Regions from separate parts of the Halobacillus sp. HZG1 genome, predicted to be linked through region 2. Evidence: riboswitches for the same ligand, from Rfam matches in the RefSeq annotation. Region 2 holds a riboswitch; the other holds the start of a gene.

Region 1 (3,136 bases), on a different contig from region 2:
TGAACGTGTTATCGACGAATGTCCAACAATCATTCGCTTTTGCTAATTTTGCGACGGCACGAATATCTGTGATTTCAAGCGTGGGATTGGAAGGTGTTTCTATATACAAAAGTTTGGTGTTTGACTGAATGGCCGTTGCTACTTCATGGAGGTCCGTCATATCCACAAATGTATGATCGATTCCAAATCTTACGAGAACATCGCGGATCATACGAAAAGTTCCCCCATACACATCCTGTGTGATGACGACATGGTCACCTTTCGATAAAAGCATGAAGGCCGTAGAAATCGCAGCCATTCCAGAGGCGAAAGCAAAGCCGTGACTTCCACTCTCCAGTCCCGCAATGGTGTCTTCCAGTGCTTTTCGGGTCGGATTGCCGGATCGGCTGTAATCATAGATTCCGGGATTGTCGAAATCCTGCTGATGGAAGGTAGATGCCTGCTGAATCGGGACACTGACCGCTCCGTTGTGCGGATCGAATTTATAATCGCTGTGCAACAATCGGGTTTGCAAAGAATGATCATTCATCGGATCGGTTCCTCCTTTGGTAATTGGGCAAGGGAATAGTGAAGATCTTGAATCAAGTCATCGATATGTTCGACACCGACAGAGAAACGGAGCAGGCGGTTACAAACCCCGTAACTGATCCGGGTTTCTTCTGGAATATCAGCGTGGGTCTGGGTCGCAGGGTAGGTGATAAAGCTCTCTACACCACCGAGACTTTCGGCAAAACTAATCAAGTTTAAGTTTCTTAGAAAGGGGTCGATCCATTCTTCGGATTGAAGTCTGAATGATAACATCCCGCCTTTTCCAGGGTAGAAGATATCTGTGACATTCGGGTGGTCCTCCAGGAAGGCAAGCACGGATTTCGCATTTGCTTCATGCTGGCGCATCCGAAGGGGGAGCGTCTTCATCCCGCGCATCACAAGCCATGAATCGAAAGGAGAGAGGACAGCTCCAGATGTATTCTGATGAAAAGCGAGCTTCTCGCTTACGACTTTTCCTTTACTTACAAGGATTCCGGCCAGTACGTCATTATGACCCGCCAAATATTTCGTAGCACTATGGATGACGACATCGGCCCCTTCTGCTATCGGCTGCTGTAACACCGGTGTATAAAGGGTGTTATCAACAAGCAGGAGAAGATTGTGGGCTTTCGTGACTGTTGAAATCTGCTTGATGTCAGCCGTATGCATCAGCGGATTTGTCGGTGTTTCCACATAAATGGCTTTCGTTCGTTCATTGATGTAGGTATGGATGCGTTCAAGGTTGCTGCTGTCACAATAATGAAAGCGAAGGTCGTAACGCTCTTCCATGTGTTCAAATAAGCGGAACGTCCCTCCATATAAATCTTCGGAAACGATGATTTCATCGCCTTTTTTAAAAAGGGAGAGGGCGGTTTGAATCGCAGCCATCCCGGAGCTGAACGCAAATCCTGCATCCCCACCTTCGATATCAGTGATGGAAGACTCCAGAGTTTGACGGGTAGGATTGCCGGTTCGCGTGTAATCAAAACCTGTCGACTCTCCTAAACCGGGGTGGCGGAAGGGGGTGGAAAAATATACAGGAGGGTTAATCGCCCCCGTAGGTTCATCCCGCTGGTTCCCGGTCTGAACGAATTTCGTATCCGTATGCGGACACATAACAACACATCCTTTATTAGTTAATGGTTCAATATCCAACGCCTTGATAAAATCTAAAAAGGGAAATAAAAAAAGCCTTCTTGAAGAAGAAGACTTTTGTGGGTACGGTTCTTCTTCTTATCTTTCAAGTTGGATAAAACAACTTGTTGGAGTTAGCACCTTCCTGGTAAAACCAGGGGTTGCTGAGGCTTCGTCGGGCCAATCCCTCTGCCTCTCATGATAAGAGATTCAATTGTAATTTTTTCTAATTGCTGAATACTCTACACTACTCAGAAAGTTTTGACAATATGCTGACAAGAAATTTTTCCGAAAACTTTTTTGGGATGAGAAAAAAGCCTCCTTCTAAAAGAGGAGGCTTAGATGGGTGGGTTTTGCACGCCGGATTCGATATAGCTGCGGACGAGCAGCCATTCGTCACCCTGTTTTTCGAATGTATCAAAAAAGAGGTTGGATGTTGGCAGGAGTTCTCCGTTTAACCGGATGGAAATCCAGAAGGCGGCAAGCTGGATGTTTTCATTAAGCATGGTCACGGAATGGTCGGTGTAAATCCAGTACATATCCTGGTCCTTGAAATGTTCGAAGGCTTGATGCCATCCCTCCATCGACTCTTCATACGAGTAATCCACTCTTTCCCCATGACGGATCTCTCTTGCAACGAGGGCTTGTGATGTCACTTTTTTCAAGTAATCTAAATCTTGTTGGCTTGCTCTTCGTTTGTACTCTTCATAAAAGGTTTGAAAATCCATATGTATTCCTCCTCTACCTCAATGGTTCGACAGAGGAGATGGGAATCCTGTCAATTAATGACAGATTCCTAAGTTGTAGAGAACTGTTTTGACTTGTAGAGCAAGCGTACCGATCCAGAGCAGGTGAGTGATGGCATTCATGCCGTACCATGTTGTCTTTCTCTTCATTTGTCCGCGTTTTTTATAAAGGATGGCCACCAAGGGAATAGTCATGACAGTAAAAATAGCCGTCAAGCCGAGGAGTCCTTTGTAGTCGCGAATCCAGATAAAGTCATTGAAGAGGGGGATGATGATCGTTGGAGTGTAAATGACAGATAGGAAGTAAACTCCGATGGACCAGGAGATGACCATGAACAGCAGGTTAATCAGAAGTGGGTATGTTTTCACGCGTACACCCCTCCATTTTATTAATCCGATTTGTTTACTCGGGTTAATGTTATCCTACGTTCAATAGTCGAAATTGTCAATATATTATCCGTGTTCCTTTTGGTGGGCTTTCTTTTTCTTTAGATAATCCTCATCTTCACGGGCCAGCACCCATTTTTCCTCGAAAATTCTTGCGGATTCTGCTTTCTCGTTGTCAATGTCGCGATCATTCACTTCTCCGTTTTTGTCATATTTTTTCCCTCCTTTATAATTCGCGTATCGCCGCGAGCGTGTGTAGCCCATCTGTAGGAACTTCCGGGCCATATCCATGCCGACGAAGTCATCCGCTTCTTTGTAGTCGAGAAACATCTGATAGATTT
Region 2 (3,136 bases):
CGTCGAAAACTCCCTTGTGAAATTAGGATTGGATGTCGAAAGAATTTCAGGATCTGACCGGTACGAAACCGCAACAGCTATTGCTGAAGTGCTTCCACCTAGTGATGGAGCCGTGGTCGCATACGGAAGAAACTTCCCTGATGCCCTTTCCATTGCACCTGTAGCGGCAAGCAACATGATGCCGATCCTTTTGACAGAAAAAAGTAAACTTCCGGAAGCTACGAAGCAGGCCATCAACGATTACGACTTCACCTATGTTGTAGGAGGTTCCGGGGTTGTCGATCAAAAGGTTTTCTCTCAACTTCCTGATCCTGAGCGAATTTCAGGGAAGAACAGATACAGCACATCGATTGCTATCGCTGAGCATTTCGAACTGGAACCGACGTTTGTGAATATCGCGACTGGAGCGGACTTTGCAGACGCTCTTGCAGGAGCCACTTATACGTATGGTGAACCGTTATTGTTAACTCCATCCAATTACCTTTCGCCTGAAGTGAAGGATTATTTTGTTAAGAACGAAACCTTCTACTTCACTATTTTTGGTGGCACGGCAGCTGTCAGTGAAAATGTGGAGGATGAGATTCTGGAGCTATTTGAATAGGAGTCTACTACTCTTCCATGAGCAGCCTTACAAAACTCCAAAAACAGATCATTAATTAAGAACAGATCAAACACCACCAAGTAGTCAATCATGACTTGATGGTGTTTTTCTATGGATGATCCTGAAAAACTCCAAAAGTTCCTCATAGATTGGTTAATCACTTACTAAAACAGAACCCCAAATATAATAAATTTTCACACTTTTCTATAAAATGCATTGACACTTATCCTTTCCCTTGCTAACATGGCACTTAACCAAATAACGAAAGAACATCTTATCCAGAGAGGTGGAGGGACTGGCCCTGTGAAACCCGGCAACCGCTATTTATATAGCATGGTGCCAAATCCTACTGAGTGAACGCTCAGGAAGATAAGAGATTTACATAATCTCTAGCCTCTCTATCACTGATAGAGAGGTTTTATAATTTCCAACTGAATACCAATTTCTTATCCAGAGAGGCAGAGGGACTGGCCCGTTGACGCCCGGCAACCATCAAGCAACCGCTTGAAAAGGTGCTAATTCCTGCAGGAGATGATCCTGGAAGATAAGAAGAGCCAAGAGCCCTCTTCTTATTTTTTGTGAAGAGGGCTCTTTCTATTTTACAAAAAGGAGTGGCTACATAGATGAGTACTGTACTTTTAGATGGCATTCGTACCCCGTTCGGAAAATGGAAAGGGGCTTTGAAAAAGAAATCCGCAGCAGAACTTGGATCGCACGCATTAAACGCTCTAATTAAGAGAAATCCCATAGCCAAACAGGCAGATGGCGCGCTGCTTGCCCAAGTCATCCAGGCTGGGGGCGGCCAAAATCCTGCTAGGCAAGTCGCTTATAAGGCGGGGGTGGAGATCAATACACCTGCCATCACATTGAACAATGTCTGTTTAGGCGGGATCGCTACGATCGCAGATGCCTCCCGAAGACTGCAATTGAACGAAGGAGAATTATACATCGTCGGTGGCTTCGACTCGATGACGAACGCTCCTCATACTGCTCCTGTACGTGCTTCTTCAGGACTCGGCCATAGCATCCTCAAAGACACCTTACTGAACGACGGTTTGTGGTGCGCCTTAACGGATGTATCGATGGGAGCTCTTACCGATGAGAAAAACCGCTCCTTCGAAATTAGTCGAGAGGAGCAGGATGAATACGCCGCCCTTTCCCAGCAACGAGCAGCGAATGCTCAAGAAAAAGGGTGGTTCCAACCTGAAGTCGCTCCTTTTTCAGGTTTGCTTGAAGAAGATGAAGGTATCCGCAAAGGTACAACAGCCGAGAAGTTATTGAACCTCTCACCGGCTTTTTCCAACGAAGGCACAATTACGGCAGGCAATGCGTCGCAGATGACGGATGGGGCGAGCGTTGGGATCGTTACCACGAAAGAGAAAGCTGAATCACTCGGGCAGAATCCGTTGGCGGAAATCATCGACTGGTCAGAGATTTCCGGACCAGATCCGAGCTTGCAAACGAAACCATCGCAAGCGATCCAGGAACTATTAGATAGACACCAATTGACGACTGACGATATCGATCTGTTTGAAATCAACGAGGCTTTTGCCAGTGTCGTGATTGCCAGCTGCCGGGATCTTGGCATTGATTATGACCGGGTCAATGTGAACGGTGGAGCGATCGCTCTTGGTCACCCACTAGGCGGCACAGGATTCCGGCTTGTTTTGACCCTTGCCCATGAACTGAAACGGCGCGGCGGTGGAAAAGGCATCGCGTCCCTTTGTGGCGGTGGCGGACAGGGCATGGCCCTATTGATTGAAGTGCCTCATACATAACTCGAAAGGAGACAATTCCAATGAATACATCAATCACAGCTCAGCGTTCTCCTTATCTATGGGAGCCATCGAGCGGAAGAATAGAACAATCACATATCAAAGCTTTTGCTGAATCTACCGGCCAACCGCTTTTTCCATATGAACGGTTCCACCGCTGGTCCGTTTCTCACCTCGCTGAATTTTGGTCAGCCGTTTGGGATTACGCCGGAATTATCGGAAATAAAGGCGACCGTGTTTTTGTCCCTGGCCCTTCGATGCCAGATAGTACATGGTTTCCGGAAGCACGATTGAACTTCGCTGAAAACATGCTAAGGGGTTCTCTTGATCGAGTGGTTGCCTATGAAGCAAATGAAGAAGGTGTTCAACGAAGCATTCATTTACAGGAGCTAAAACAATCCGTTGCCAAAGCCCAGGAAGGTTTAAAACAATTAGGTGTTCAAAAAGGCGATTGTGTCGCCGGGGTCACGAAGAACGATATCCAGGGATTAGTGGCCTTGCTTGCAACCACTTCATTAGGGGCGACATGGACCTCCTGCTCCCCTGACTTTGGGACGAAAGGAATCGTCGACCGCATTGGTCAGGTGAAACCGAAAGTATTGATCTCTACTCTCTCCTATCAATATAAACAAAAGCCGTTCCAAATCGAGGACAAAATCAAGCAGACGACGGAACACCTGGAAGGACTATCCGCACTCGTCTCGTTCGAAGGGGAAACGTATATTGAAGGGATTAAATCTCTTTCATGGAGCGAGCTTTG

What was found. Region 2 has a riboswitch for S-adenosylmethionine ahead of VKA52_RS09965 (acetyl-CoA C-acyltransferase). Riboswitches for the same ligand answer to the same signal wherever they lie in the genome.
Region 1: linked by a shared signal. The riboswitch ahead of VKA52_RS02170 (methionine biosynthesis PLP-dependent protein) and the one ahead of VKA52_RS09965 (acetyl-CoA C-acyltransferase) in region 2 are both predicted to bind S-adenosylmethionine.

What each region holds. Positions count from the first base shown of each region.
Region 1 is NZ_JAYLVQ010000021.1:18,548-21,683, forward strand. Features, by position in the region: gene metC (cystathionine beta-lyase) at 1-529, opposite strand, end outside; gene VKA52_RS02170 (methionine biosynthesis PLP-dependent protein) at 526-1,644, opposite strand; SAM riboswitch class I at 1,759-1,870, opposite strand; gene VKA52_RS02175 (flavoprotein) at 2,001-2,390, opposite strand; gene VKA52_RS02180 (hypothetical protein) at 2,445-2,777, opposite strand; gene VKA52_RS02185 (DUF4385 domain-containing protein) at 2,862-3,136, opposite strand, start outside.
Region 2 is NZ_JAYLVQ010000061.1:169,783-172,918, forward strand. Features, by position in the region: gene VKA52_RS09960 (cell wall-binding repeat-containing protein) at 1-601, shown strand, start outside; SAM riboswitch class I at 873-977, shown strand; SAM riboswitch class I at 1,045-1,152, shown strand; gene VKA52_RS09965 (acetyl-CoA C-acyltransferase) at 1,225-2,379, shown strand; gene VKA52_RS09970 (acetoacetate--CoA ligase) at 2,400-3,136, shown strand, end outside.